2 regions of the Paenibacillus sp. Y930 genome follow, and region 2 is predicted to be linked to the other one. Evidence: riboswitches for the same ligand, from Rfam matches in the RefSeq annotation. Region 2 holds a riboswitch; the other holds the start of a gene.

Region 1 (8,050 bases), on a different contig from region 2:
TTCAGTGCATTCCAACTTGTATAACCACCATCGGATTGTTGTGCTTGAGATAACCATGCAAGTCCACGGTCAACTGCAGCTTTCACTTTCACATCACTCTTGTAATATGGTGTCAAACCTTGAATAGCCATCGCAGTAATATCCGGGTCTGCACCCGTAGGTTTACTTCCAAGTGCCCAGCCTCCACCAGATACTTCCCTATCCAAAATAAATTGAATTAACAACTCTCTAGTTGTTTGCGTTTTGAGCTCTTCAACTACTGGAATTTCATAGTTGTTACTGTCCAAAGCAATAAGTGCAAAGATTGGACCATTAATCCCTTGCTTAATTACTGTTTCATAATCAGCAAGTGGCTTTCTCAAATCATAGCCAGCTACATCCTTAATATCTTTTCCAATCGCAGTAAGTGCTAGAATCACTCTGTCATATTCCGTGTATTTTACATTATGAAGTTTCCCAGCATTGTCTGTAAGTGTCTGTACCACATTTTCATAATAGTTAGCATAATAGGATGGATCAATTTGCTGACTAGAACGTGCTAAACCAAGCACAGTCCAATCGCCGCCAATGCTAGCAATAACAGGGTCGGTTACAGATGCCTGTAAGAACGAAGCTGTTTTTCTAAGCTGATTATTAATATTAGTAACTTCTAGCGATGCTTGATAAGCAGTAGTATCCTGCTTATATAAATAAGATCGGACAGCTACAACAGCTGCCATTTCTCTTGTCACTGCTGCTTGTGGATTAAAGCCTGTTGCGTCACCAACCATTAAACCTAAGGCAACTACCGCTTCAACATCTAGCTTAGCCCAAGCTGATACTTTATCAATATCTTTAATGGAACTTGTAGAGTCACCCTTAGTCAGTTCCAAAGCTCTAGCTATAATGACTGCCATTTCTTCACGAGTAATTGTTGCCTGCGGATTGAATTTATTGTTGTAGCCATTAATTAAACCATTTTTGTAAGCTACATTAATATAAGGATAGAACCAATCTCTACTTGCTACATCGGTAAATGTTATCGCTTGATCTACTTCAGTTTCGAGATTTAATAGTGATACTAATATTTTGGTGAATTCAGCTCTAGTTATCGATGATTGAGGATTAAACTTATCGTTACTACCTTGAATAAAACCTTGATTAGTTGCTTGCTGGATAGCATCAACTGCCCAAGCTGAAATTGACTTGTAATCACTGTAGAGTGCTTTAATTGAAGGCTTATTCGTTTGCTCCTGGTCAGTCTCAGAATTAGCAACATTACCATTATTCGTATTTGAATTGTTACCATTTGTTTGATTATTACCATCTCCAGAGGCTCCGCCTTCAGTAGAATTATCGTCTCCATCTTCGACAGAATCATCATCTCTATCACAAGTGGCATTATCGTCGTCCCACTCACATGGATCGACACCTAGATCATCACCCAAATTAGTCGTATATCGCCATTGTAGGGATTCTCCACCTTGAAGATTATATAGACTAGCGCCATAATTCGGATAGATCCCGTTGACATTGTACATCCAACCGCTGCCTGCGCCATGGTCAAATTCACCATCATCAGCAATAGATTGAATGTAGACGCTGTTGTATTTTTCTGTCCATTGATAGTTATAAGCAATAGACTTACTATCTAACACTCGTTTCAACACCGACCAAGCTGTATCACCAGTTTGCAGCTCGACAGTAATTGGACTAACAACATAACCTTTATCGATCGTTAATTTATCAACGGATAAAGTTACTGTAGCTGTAGTAACTCCACCGTTTCCTGGATTGCTGGAATTCCCTCCATCTCCTCCACCACCAGATTGATCAATGGTAGCAGTAGAGTAGGCAACGAACTGTGTAAAGTGATTCGTTTCGATAATTAAATCATTACCTTGATCATAAGCAAATTCTGATAAGCCACTTACTATCCCTTGAGCTTTTGTTGCAAATTTCGTAATAGGGTAAATAGAATTCTCTTGAATATAGGCAGCCTCTTGACCAGCCGCTCCAGCAAATGTCATTGTGACAACGTTGCTAAATTCTACTTTAGAAGAACTGCCCATCGTAACAAAATACGCGATATCTTCGAGTTTTTTATTTACTGCCATAATCGTACTAATCTGTTGACTTAGCGCATCAGCATCGAATGTAGCAGTCGTAAGAAGTTCAATTGAACCTGTATTATGACTTTTGACTTTTGTATCTTTAGGAATTGTAATAGATACATTCCCTTTTGTAGCCGTAATAGCTGGCAATGCTTCTTCAGGTGTAACATTGATACGAACAGGGTCAACTTTCTGACTATCTATTAGAATAGTAATCTCTTTATTGTTATCATCCGCTGTAATAGCAATTTCATAAGGCTTACCATCATCTGCGATCTTAATTTCAGGCGTATTACCTTCTGGAACTTTAATAGAACCATCATCTTCATCAGGTGTATCAGGTGTATCAGGAGCTTCCTCTTTTTCCAATACAACATCCGTCATATCATATAGCGCAGTCTTTCCTTCTAGGAAACGCTCGTAGGCAACTAAAGCATATGTTCCTTGATCTGTTGCCATCCCATTAACACCAGTAGTAAGTGTGTGCTTAAATCCTCCGCTAGGAATCGTGTATTCCACAAGTGCATCGACTGCTGATAATCCATTTTTAATGAAACGATCATCAGAATGTGGATTAATGCCAATTGCCGTTAACGCAACAATTACTTGTGCGGTGCTCTCTGCATTTTCTGCTCCCCAAGTCATATATCCACCAGTCACTAATTGAGCCGAAGAAAGCCAAATTACTGCACGATCTATTACTTCTCGAACTTCAGCATTGGTTTCATAGTATGGAGCTAGTGCTTGAATCGCCATCCCTGTAATATCAGGATCAGCTACTGCGCCACCTAATGCCCATCCACCAGCGGAAACTGAATCCTTATTAATCTCTTTACCCAAAATATATTCAATTAACATATCCTCAGTTGATTGGACAGCGACAGAGTCATTGATTGGGAAAGGATACTGATATGTATTCAATCCAATAAGTGCGAAGATTGGACCATTAATCCCTTGCTTAACAACATAACTATAGTCTGCAAGAGCATATGAAATATCATATCCGGCAACATCATATATATCTTTTCCTATAGATGTAAGACCAAGTATTAATCTGGTATGTTCTGTTCCTTTGACTTTATGTAGTAGTCCTTTGTTGGCAACCATTAGCTGTGCTACATTTTTCTCGATATTTTCATAATAAAGATCATAGTAACCTTCTGGCACATCATAATTGGCTCTAGCAAGTGAAAGGATTGACCATTCACCACCACCAGTACCGAACGTCGGATTAGTTACTGTGCGAAGAATATATGCTAGATTAAGTTCTAGTTGATTAGCAAGAAATATAGCATCTTCAAGTTCAGATTGAGCTAGATCTACACTCACTTGATCACTTTCCAAATCGTTAAGAACTATATTAGCCTGATCATATGCTTCAAGTACATAAGATTTCGATAAGAGCTTCGCTTGTATCGCACTATTATCGATTGCATCAATAGCCGCAGATAGACCCTCTGTATTAATTAATATAGCATCATTACTTACCTCAACTTGTCCGACCTCAATACTTTCACCAACACTTGCCAATGCTACAGATCCATTGGTCATAGATGTCGATAAAATCAAACTGACAATCAATAACCACGCTAACCATTTGTTTCTTCTCACTTCCAAAAACTCCTCTCAAGCTTCTCTAGTTGCATCCTAATCACAACAAAAAACCTCTTACCATGAGATAAGAGGTTTAAAATTGCGATAGGTTATCATTTGCACGCAAAAATAAACACCTTCCTATCCATCGTAGAAAAATTGGTGTGACACGATAGGCAGGTATTCTGGCTCAAGATTCATCATTTATGCCGCCTTCCCAGTTTCCCAGTGGCATTAAGCATAAACTCCTCTTTTACAGCGGCGGGACCGCGTGGGATTTTCACCCACTTCCCTTTTAACCAATAACGAATCCTTAAAGGATCAATATCGGCACCTATCGTTGGATATACAATTATTTGTTCATCATAGCTGATAACTAGCTATTTGTCATTGTTATATTGTATTACTTTCCACAGCATTTTTTATATTTCAAGCCACTACCACATGGGCAAGGATCATTTCTACCAATCTTATTGGAGGGACCTACCAGAGATAGTACAGGCGGTTTTGATTGTACCTCTTGCGAGAAACTCGCTAGCTCGGCCGGAGTAAATCCAACATTGGACCATAGCCTAGTATCATTATATAGTTCAATGACCAACGCCGTTACTTTTTGTATTTGCTTCCTGCCTTTGAATACTATATCTCTTCTCTCAATTTCGAACACAATTTCATTTAACGGTTCTTCCATTGAGCAAGCAAGCTGTACATCATCTGTAATATCCGTAGCTAGCATAACATTCACATGTAGCTCATCAACTAAGTACTGATAAAGTTGCTTATAGCTAGGAGTAATCTCGAAATACAAATCATCCGCGTACTTTAAGAAGCTCTCTTTGCTCGGCACATATCTAGGCTTATCCTGCACTAACTCAAGTAAGTCCTCATATTCATCCATATTGTCCTCTTCAAAATAAGTACAAATGAATTGACCACTGTACCAATCATAGCTTTGAGGTCTTTGTAAATAGTAATTAGCAATATTCTCAAACTCTTCCATCGTAATCACTTGTTCATTGTGTCCATTATATATATCAACGAGTTCCTGTAAACTAATTGTTCCATACAAATGAGCAGCTGCTAATGTATATTGTAAAACTAACTGCTTTAATTCACGATCTTTCATTAATTCATTCCAATTTAACTCATCATACAGAGCTTTAATCTCTTCAGGGATGACGTAGATAAGCTTCTCTTGATGATAGAATGAGTACAAGATACCTTGCATTTGAAGGAAGCGATACTTTCCAGGTATAATCTCTACCGTCAATTGTTCAGGATTGTGGTACACAGCTTGCCAAAACTCAAGCTCTTGATCCGTCGATAACATTAGACTTTCTGTTAAATACTCAACACTTGCAAGATGTTGCGTTAATGCGGACGCTAAATTTTCTTTATTCAATTTAGAGTAACCTACAAGTTTTACTTTCTTCGCAAATTGTATTAACTCGTCTTTTTTAACTTCTGTTAACAGCTCAGCTAGCTTGTACTTAGCTTCACTATGGATCGCATATTCTATATTCAATGCGTGATATAATGCCGCTTCAGATGATTCCTTCATATTCAACCCTCAATCTATTCGAATTATTTCTGTACTATTAAGTTAGTATATTACATTATAGCATTAGAGCAACTAGAGAACTAACTTCGAAAGGAAATTATATTACCCTGCCGAAGTTAGATTTTCTATGTTACGACATATCAATAACAAGTTTATGTTTAAATGGCGTCACCAAATTAATAATGACCTTTTTCGATAATCCTGATGGTATTGCATTGCGTAACTGAACCTGGAGATGATCTTTAGCTCCACCAGACATGACAAATGTATTGCCATCAGTTCCTGCAACTTGCAATGGTTCCCCACTCCAATACCAAACATGCGGTTCAGTAGCCTCAAGTCCTTCACCAGAAATTACGGTGTCTGGTGAGAATAATAAGGCTACTTGCGTAATCACATCGGGACGGTCATCACTTTCAATCGTTACAATCCATTGTTTCTCATGATGATCTACTTTCACATCAATCCGTTGTTCTTGTACATGCGTTAATGGACGATGCTGATGTGGTAGCAGATACCACGGACTAATGTCTTCTTGAGCAGAAGACGGTAATATATCTTTACGAATCGGTCCATAATATCCCTTCTTAAATCCACCACGTAAAGCAAAGCCAGTTTCGGTTTCTGTTAATTGTTCCATCGTAGTAATTCCTGGGCTAAATGTGCTTGCAATACTTACTGCTAGTAATTTGGCTGCTCCTTTTCTTACGGATAAGCAAGAAGGCGTTCTCGTCATTAACAAAACCGTTTCGTTGCCATCCTTATAACGAACAATTGGAGATCCAAAGGATGTATGCATACTACTATGTTCAATTAAACCATGATGACCAACCGTTTTCATCTGCTCTAAATGCTCTTCAATCGGATAGTTAAAATTAATTTTCTTCGTGTAACCATCAGGTAGTGGAACTCGTGATATATTGTCAAGATTCGGATAATTCATGACCATTGAACCAAGCAACACATGGTTATTGATTGAGCCCATATGACTCAAATTCTGACCTGCGAGATCAAGCATCGTTGCAAACAACGAATGTTGATCTTGTGCTGCCATCCATTGATAACATAGAAAATATTCACAAATGGAATGACGTGCTCCCCAGTCCTGACGACCAGAATAATCGGTAATTACTTCTCCATCCTCATAAATAAGGTAAGCCATCATTTCCAGATTACGTCTAACTGAATCTAGTAACTCTGGTCGCTCCAACCACTGTGAAGCAAAGATTAATGAAATATTCGTAACCGCATTGTATATTCCGTTACTGCGCTCGCTCCATTCACCATCTAATGTACAATCTAATCCCTCATCCAACCACTCTTCTATCCGTGCAACTAAAGCCTCATCCTTGAAATAATAATATAACCATGATAACGCTGCTGTAATGACCCATCGATGATTAGGCGTATGTCCACCACCTGTCAGCATCGCTGGAATCGAACGAAGTAGAAACAATCTCGATTTTTCAGCCAACTCCCCCCCTTGTTCAGAGGAATCCTTCAATAAAATGCTATAAACTTGAGCCATCCCATTTACCATAAACGCAGTATCCGGAGGAGAATTATAATTCGTGCTACCAAGTGAAATCGTACCATCCTCATGTTGGCGGCGATTAATAAAATCAAGTGCTTTATATAAAGCTACACGCACCGTATTACTTTGATAATAATATGATTCATTAGAATATAGTGCAGCAACCATCGAGGCAACAGAACTTCCGGTTCCAACATGGGTTGGCGTTGGCAACCCAGTATGCGGCTCTCTAACTCCTCCGTCATTCCGCCCACCATCACTGATTTGTCTCTCTAAGGCATAGGCTACTTCTTGATCATTAAGCACAACTAATTTCCGCAAAAGCTGTGGATTCATCGGTCATCCTCTTCTCTATTTTATTGAACCTCTTTCATGCCCTCTTCTTCGACCTTATTTTTACGATAATCTGTAGGACTCACTCCCACATGTTTCTTAAAAGCTCTACCAAAGGATAATGGAATCTCGTAACCGATCTGAGAAGCGACTTCATTGATGGAATCATCAGTAGATAGTAACAACGTCTTTGCCAATTCAATACGACGCTCCATTACATAATCTGCAAAATTAATACCCAATTGCTCCTTAAATAACTGACTAACATATTTACTATTTAAGTTAAATTGTTCACTGATCAGATTCAGAGATAGCTCTGGACTTATAAAATTTTCATCCACATATTTTCGGATATGATGAATAGTCTGCTTTGAATCTTTTGCATTCATATGTTCAGTAAACTGGTTATACAGATCTTGAAGTAAAGTAACTATTGAAAGCGCTACCTCTTGTACAGACTCTTTATAAACCATAACATCCCACTTCGTTTCAAGAACTTCATTCCAAGTTTTCTTCAATTCGGATGGGAGCTTAGCCTGTAGCTGGACGAGTAATCTTTTGAAATACTGCATCAGGTTCATATTTTCATCATTTGTAAATAATTCAGCCTGCCAATTGGCAAAAAACTGTTCAAGTCGTTGTGGCCAATCTTTCTGGTTTCTTCGAAAATCTTGAACTAAGCTATTAATCTCTTGATAATATAAGTGAATATTATTACTTCGTAACGGGACCACCTGCTCATAAGGCAAAATACGATTACTCCCATATGAAAACTTATATTTCAAAGTTTCAACAGCATCCGTATAGGAGTGATGCATGTCTTCCCAGTTATGAATGACTTTTCCTACTCCTATCGTAACCGTTAAGCCCATATTAACAGCAACCCACACACGGAACGTGTCTAGTGCTTGCTTCCATTCCTCATATTGCTGCTCG
Region 2 (8,050 bases):
CCAACAAGTACAATCGTACTTACTGTAAGGATCATTCCTCGATATAGTAGTGAGCGATCACTATAGCTTCGCTCCGCTTGATACAACTTCCCTTGTAGCCAACTAATCCATCGTCCCATCCAAATAACGGGGTGAGTTGGCCATTTCGGATCTCCAATTACCCAATCGATTAGAATCGCTGCAACGATAATAAGCAGCCATTCTTGCAAACTATACCACATCACTGTCCCTCCAGCTTGAAAGCGAGTGACTTCAATTCAAGCGGAATGCCAGCTGTAACAAGAAACACTTTATCTGCTAACATAGCAATACGCTGATTAAGACGACCTGCTTCATCGCGATACACTCTACTTAGCTTGTTCATCGGTACAATACCACTCCCGACCTCATTACTAACGATAACGACCGAGTATGGATACTGTTGCAAATATTGCAGAAATGTATTGATCACTTCAAGCAACTTATCAGTTCCCGAATGTTCCACATCTAACTCCATAAACCAATTACTTAACCATAATGTCATACAATCAATTAATAGGACTGGTTCTTCAAAGGCTTCTCGATCTAACATATGATTACGAATACTTTCAAGACATTGTGTAAGTTGTAATGGCGCTTCCCATGTTACCCATTGAAAAGTCTCATCGTCCCGTTGTTTGCGATGTAATGCGATCCGCTCATTCATCTCTTGGTCAAATGCTTGCGCAGTTGCAATATAGATGCCATGTGTTGCTAGCGAACTTGCAAACTTTTCCGCGAAATGACTTTTGCCACTACGGGCGCCGCCGGTAACGAGTGTAATCATCTACTTACTCCTCTCGACCATCAATACCAGCACTTGCAAAGGTCGCCATTTCTTGCATCAAACTTAATGCAGCATCGATGAAGTGGAAACATAATACTGCACCCGTTCCTTCACCCACACGTAAATCTAATTGAATCATCGGTTGTAGACCAATCGAAGCTAGCGCATGTACATGACCTTGCTCTTGCGATTGATGTGAAGCAATCATATATCGAGCTGCATTTGCACTTAACTTAGCAGCAATTAACGCAGCGGCCGTTGAAATATATCCATCAATAATAACTGGGCAACGATTTCTAGCTGCTCCGATCATTACACCAACTAGTCCTGCAATTTCTAGACCACCAATTTTAGCTAATACATCAAGCGGATCATCCTCATTAGGTGCATTCACTACGATTGAACGTTCAATAATATTAATTTTTTGCTGAAGCATCGCATCATTAATACCTGTCCCTCTACCTGCTGCTGCAGTTGCATCTAACTTAGCTAATACACTTACAATCGCAGCACTTGCCGTCGTATTACCAATTCCCATCTCACCAGTAGCAAACATGCGGACACCTTGTCCATATTGCTCTTCTACTACTTCGATTCCTACTTGAATAGCTTGAATTGCTTCCTCACGCGACATCGCTGCACCTATTGCCATGTTTGCTGTGCCGTACCTAATTTTGTGAGAACGTAATTGAGGATGTTCAAGATCAGCTGCTACGCCAATATCTACACAGACAACATCAGCATGAGCGCCTCTTGCCAGTACATTAACGGCAGCTCCACCACTTAAGAAATTAAGAACCATTTGCGGGGTTACCGATTGTGGAAATGCACTAATTCCTTCGTCGCATACGCCATGATCACCAGCCATAATGATGACCGTGCGTTTACTAAGATCTGGCCATAGTTTTCCAGTTATAGCCGCTAATTGTGCCGTAATAACTTCAAGCTTTCCTAGACTTCCAGGAGGTTTCGTTAATTGATCAGAATGTTCTCTTGCTTGCTGAGCAAATTGTTCTTCAGGTAACTGAATACGCGAAATGTATTGTTGTAATTGTTGTTCTGTCCACTTTTCCATAAATAATCATTCTCCTTTAGTTTACGATAACAATAACTGTGGTGATTGGTTGACTGGATGTTGAATGATAACAGTAGATGCATTATACATTTCTTTCATTCTATCTGCAGTAAGTACTTGCTCCGGTGTCCCTGAAGCGATGATTTGCCCATTATGCAAAGCTAGTAATTGATCGCAGTACAATGCAGATACATTCAGATCATGCATAACGGCGATAACTAACAATTGTTTTTGTTGCTGCCAGCTTTTCACTACATCCATAATAATTTGCTGATAGCCAATATCTAGATACGTTGTTGGCTCATCTAATAAAATAATTTCCGGTTGCTGTACAATTAATTTGGCTAAAGCGACTCGCTGACGTTCACCACCGCTTAATTGATCTAATTTACGATGAACTAGATTAGTTAACCCCGTTAATTGTATCGCTTCATTAATAATACCATCTATATTAGTCTTTTCACCACCGAGCCAACTCTGATAAGGAAATCGCCCCATCTCAATGACTTCACGCACCCTAAAACCAAGCGGCGGCAGACCCCCTTGTTGTAACACAGCAACCTTCTGAGCTATCATTTTACGTGGGAGACGATGAATAGGTTGCTCTTGAAACAGTACAGAACCGCTTGTTGGCTTTCTTACTCCAGCTAGCAGTTGAAGTAATGTTGATTTACCCGCTCCATTAGGACCAATAATGCCATAAAAGCGATTCATTTCGAAGGAAAAGTTCAAATCCCGAAAAATATCAATCGAGTCATACCGATAGCTTAATGACTGTGCTTCAATCATAAGGATTGAACACCGCCTTCCTTACGGTTTTTCTTTGTTAGTAAGTAAGCGAAGATTGGGGCGCCAATTAATGCCGTAATAACACCCAGTGGCAATTCCTTCGGACTTAGCGCTAATCTAGCGATCGTATCTGCCATGATCATATAGATTCCACCGCCGATAGCTGATAATGGGATAAGAATACGATAATCTGGACCTACTATCAATCTTATGAGATGAGGCACAACAAGTCCAACAAAACCTATGACGCCAGACACAGATACAGCCGCAGCTGTTAACAATGTGCAAACAATAAGTACGATAATTTTACTACGCTCAACATTGACGCCCATATAAGCAGCTTCGCGTTCGCCAAGTGCTAGTAAATTCAATATTTGACCAAAGTACATAAGAATCGGCACTGCAATAATTAAAAATGGGAAGAGCATATAGACATGTTCCCAACTTTTCATAGAAATTGAACCCATAATCCAGAACAATATTTCATTCACGACGCCGTTTGACATCGATACCATTAATGATACAAATGAACCTAGAAAAGATTGAATAATAACTCCAGCAAGCACAAGTGTCTGAATTTGCATCGATCCTTGAGATTTGGCTAATGCAATGACTCCGAACAATGTGACAATCCCTGTGCAAAAAGCAATCAGTGGGATCGTCCATAGACCTAGTAGCATCTGATAACCCATTAATATAATAAATGCTGCACCTACAGAACTTCCGGAAGCAACACCTAATGTATAGGGATCAGCTAATGGGTTACGAAGTACACCTTGGAAACCAACGCCCGCTAATGCTAAGCAAGCTCCTACTAAAGCTGCAAGTAGTACACGGGAAAGCCTAACTTGCGTTACGATTGCTATTTCACCTTTCGAATAGTAAGCTTGAGCATCATCATTAAAAGGCAGTGAATGCCACAATATCCCCCACACATCAGCTAATGTGATGCCTGATGAGCCGAGGGATATCGCTGTAATGATCGTTATTAAAAGAAGGAGCATTGCTGCTCCTCCATATCCAATTAGTTTTTTATTCATATTTATTGAAATAGCTCGGGATGAATGGCAGCTGCAATTTCAGATAATCCTTGCGCTAGGCGCGGACCTACACGAACTAGCGGATCATTAGTAACTTTAACCACTTCATTATTTTTCACAGCATCAATCGCATCCCAACCTGGGCGCGCCTGAATACTTGCTAGAATAGAGCTTTGCTCCTCTCCAAAATCAGGATAAATAATAACTGCTGGATTTTCAATAATAACCGCCTCAGCATTAACCTCATACCAACTTGGTTGGCTATTAGCTACATTAATACCACCTGCAATCGTTACAAGATCATCTAAAAATGTGCCAGAACCAACAGTGTATCCAACGTCAAACTCTAAGTAAACTTTACGAGCATCAACATTCGCTACTTTCGCCACAATGTCGTCTTTCACCTTATTCATCTCAGCTGCAACTTCACCAGCTTGAGCCTGTGCATCTAATAATACTCCTAGTTCATTCGTATGAGCAATTACTTCATCGTAAGTTAATGGATCGGATGCGTACACGACAATACCTAGCTCGCGTAACTTCGTGATCGCTTCACTATTCATACTAGATGAAGCGATCACGATATCTGGTTCCAGCGCCATTACTGCTTCTATATTAGTAGTGGAATCTCCTACTTTTTCAATCTCAGCTGTTTCTTCTGGATAATTACTATACCCATCCACACCTACAACTTTATTACCCAAACCGATTGCAAATAAAATTTCTGTTTCACTTGGTACGATTGACACGATTGCTTTAGGACTTTCTGTAAGCGTTACTTCTGTATTGCTTGCATCAGTCACTGTCATCGGATAGACAGATGCAGAAGCCCCAGTACCCGTTGTATCTTCAACGATAGTTTGATTTTGATTCGTAGCTCCTTGATTCTGATTGTTACCGTTTACTCCATTATTACCGCCACATGCAGTAAGTGCCAACATCATAGCTAGCATCATAATTAGTAAAACCTTATTACCTTGTATAGCTTTCTTGAAATTCGATAGCATTGTTCCAATCCCCTTTTTCTTTATTTAATTTCATATACATGTGCAACACAATAAAGCGTCCTCCGATGTTGGAGACGCCGTTACTTAAACGATAAGTTCATAAAGTTTAAGTTTATCCAACACCTCCTAAGTCCACGTAGGAATATGCTTGTATTTCCTTAGGCAGGTCTCCTGACTTGAATGAATTGTAATATTGTCTTCCCAGATTATTGTTATCCAGTGACATTTAATATTACTTTGATATACAACGTATATCCATTCTTACAGTGGCGGGTCCGCGCTGGAATTTCACCAGCTTCCCTTTTCATCTATCATGCGATATGCAGAATAGAACCTAAGTACACGCTATTCAATTAGTTTACTGTCTTACTATACACGATATTACTATATGATGTCACCTATGCATAAAGAGCAAGCATCTCTACATATAACATATTAGTTACAATATTGTCTCAACAAGAGTTATGTAACGAACGAATTATAAATTAGTACTGCCTACGCCGCTGTTCATCTCCATAGATGATATAAAAGAAAAAACGCAAATTATGGGAGGAAATCTTGTGACCAAATGGAAAACCAGACTATTCACCTTGCTCATACTCGTACTATTATTCGGTGTAGGGTATAGCTATATTGTGGCACAAGGGACTACTGTACGAGATCAATCACTCCTGAAACTAACCGCAACCAGTGCAACATCAATTGGGACATTACAATTTGAAATAGATCATGATAACGCTGTTGCTCTCACTAATAGTCCGTTCACATTACAGCTACTGCCAGGTTCAAATGTAGGTACAAATTCGGATTCAGAAGCAGATCTAAACAGATTGGATCAACTAAATACCGATAATTCGCTGCCATCACATACTAAAGTTACGGTTAATCTTAATATGTTGACGATGGATTGTGGTACGATCCAATTTACGATGACACCTGATGAGCACGGTATCTACCACGGCGAAGGAATTCCTGTGATGTCTGGACTTTGGGTGGCTACAGCAACAGTTACGTATGATGATCAACCCCAAGACGAAGCGATACAATTAGCTTTCACATTCGATGTATCTTAAACCGTACTTTCAATGATTATTAGCTTTCATATTCGATGTCCAGTAATCCTTGCTCGTATCAGATGAAGCTCACATAGTGGTTATCCCGCGTAAAGGCTCATATACTCTGAGTAGGCACGCAGATGAATCTCTTTAGCCCGCTTTTGAGTTATTTCTTTCAGTTCAGGTATTTCCTCTACTTCAATGTAGTCAGCAAGTACATCAATGACATCATCCAATAGTTTTGCACGGAAATAGTATTGTAACCTTTCGCAAAGTTCGCTACCTGCCAACGTTAAAACTAATTCGCTCCAATATGACCACTCTTTCTTATTATATTTCGGCCATAATAGGACGGAATAATCCATTGCAGCATCACCGCTTACCGTTAAGTCATCCCAATCAATAATCCAACAATTATTATTATTGTCTACTAATACATTCTCCCAATTAATATCGTTATGAACGATATCTGAAGCTTTATGCTGAAATGAAGGTGCAGAACGTACTAGTTGTTCTAATGCTTCTACTTCATTCTCGAACCAAGTGATTGAATCTGATGTCACGAAATCAAGCAAATGTTGCTGAGATCTAATGATATCTAGATCTTCTTGGAATCGAGTGATATATTCCTCTGTGAATGCATCTGCATAAGAGTAGACTTGCACATTGTCTTCTACAACGTCTTGTATATCGTTTTGCTCAAACTCTTGTACATTGTTTTGCTCATCGGTTCGAATCATTTGTTGAATCTGTTTATCTATATGTAATTGATGTAGTGAATGCAATACATTCTCAACGATTGGTTTTGAATTAGAAATGGAACTTAATGATTTCCCTTCAATAAATTGAAACACTAAACCATAAGTGTAGCCCTCTATTATTTCCTCTGTTATCTCTCCTATCAATCTAGGAGCCTTATATTGTGTAGACAAATGCTCGCTTATTGATGCCCACTGCTTGAGACGGTAGGCTTTTTCAGTTCGTGCTAGTTTAATATGTATAGTTGTTTCGCCATCAGATACACGGTAGGACTGATTAACAAAACCGCCTGGATTATAAATATAACGAACATCAAACTTTGAGCCGTCTAATCCTAATGATTGAACGTTTCTTGCGACCCATAGCTTGATCTGATTCTCATTGAAATTCAGCTCCATCGTCATTCATCCCCTTTTTATAATTGGTCTCGTAGATTGTACATTTCTGTTTATAGAATAACATTCTGCTCTATATAGATTCAAACTTATTGCACACAGGTAAAGACACCTCCAAGTAATACGAAGCGATATGCTAATCGTATATTTAGAGGTGTCTTCAATTTGCTATATTAATCTACTCCAAAGAGTTTGTTGTGTATATTAACTGAACTTCAAATTCAAACTTACTTATACGTCGGTAACCAGCTACCATGTGCTTCGATCAAATCATCACATAGCGCAACAATATGATCCATCGACAATTCCGCAGACGTATGAGGATCAAGTAAAGCTGCGTGATAAATATGTTCCCTCTTGCCAGTAATCGCTGCTTCAATCGTTAATAATTGTGTGTTAATATTCGTACGGTTCAATGCAGCAAGCTGTGGAGGAAGATCACCAATAAATGTTGGTTGAACGCCATTCGCATCAACTAGACATGGTACTTCTACACAAGCTTCTCTCGGTAAATTCGTAATTAGCCCCGTGTTCATGACGTTTCCACCAATTTTGATAGGAATATTCGTCTCAATTGCTTCCATAATATAGGATCCGTATTCATGTGTGCGAGAATGTTCTAGATGAGCATCATTCATAATCTCATCCCGCTTCTGCTTCCACTCATTAATCTGACCGATGCAACGTCGAGGATATTCATCCAATGGAATATTGAAGCGCTCAATTAGCTCAGGGTATTGCGACTTAATAAAGTAAGGATGATATTCAGCATTATGTTCACTTGATTCCGTAATGTAGTAACCAAACTTGTCCATCAGTTCATAACGTACCATATCATGATGTTTTTCTTCTTGTTTCAATCTAGCAAGTCGCTTTATTTCCGGATAAATATCTTGACCATCCTTCGTTATTTCTAGCAGCCACGCCATATGATTAATTCCAGCTATTTTAGATTTAATGCCGCTATTGTCTATTTCCAAATGCTTCAGCAAATCTTGTACACATACTTGTACACTATGGCAAAGACCTACTGTGTTAACTCCGCCTTGTGTAGTCATCACATTCGTTAATACTGCCATTGGATTAGTATAGTTTAAGAACAATGCATCTGGACAAACCTCATTA

What was found. A riboswitch is a leader RNA that binds a small molecule or an ion and turns the genes downstream of it on or off. The one in region 2 is predicted to bind cobalamin.
Region 1: it holds a riboswitch for cobalamin, as region 2 does, so the genes downstream of both, AC1TO5_RS14020 (S-layer homology domain-containing protein) here and AC1TO5_RS00950 (ABC transporter substrate-binding protein) in region 2, are expected to answer to the same signal.

What each region holds. Positions count from the first base shown of each region.
Region 1 covers NZ_JBXCIX010000004.1:349,654-357,703, reverse strand. The annotation lists gene AC1TO5_RS14020 (S-layer homology domain-containing protein) at 1-3,704, opposite strand, end outside; cobalamin riboswitch at 3,845-4,039, opposite strand; gene AC1TO5_RS14015 (YecA family protein) at 4,090-5,247, opposite strand; gene AC1TO5_RS14010 (prenyltransferase/squalene oxidase repeat-containing protein) at 5,378-7,117, opposite strand; gene AC1TO5_RS14005 (helix-turn-helix domain-containing protein) at 7,138-8,050, opposite strand, start outside.
Region 2 covers NZ_JBXCIX010000001.1:178,283-186,332, forward strand. The annotation lists gene cbiB (adenosylcobinamide-phosphate synthase CbiB) at 1-221, opposite strand, end outside; gene cobU (bifunctional adenosylcobinamide kinase/adenosylcobinamide-phosphate guanylyltransferase) at 221-805, opposite strand; gene cobT (nicotinate-nucleotide--dimethylbenzimidazole phosphoribosyltransferase) at 810-1,880, opposite strand; gene AC1TO5_RS00940 (ABC transporter ATP-binding protein) at 1,902-2,669, opposite strand; gene AC1TO5_RS00945 (FecCD family ABC transporter permease) at 2,666-3,673, opposite strand; gene AC1TO5_RS00950 (ABC transporter substrate-binding protein) at 3,712-4,716, opposite strand; cobalamin riboswitch at 4,861-5,069, opposite strand; gene AC1TO5_RS00955 (hypothetical protein) at 5,277-5,789, shown strand; gene AC1TO5_RS00960 (phosphotransferase) at 5,870-6,928, opposite strand; gene melA (alpha-galactosidase) at 7,153-8,050, opposite strand, start outside.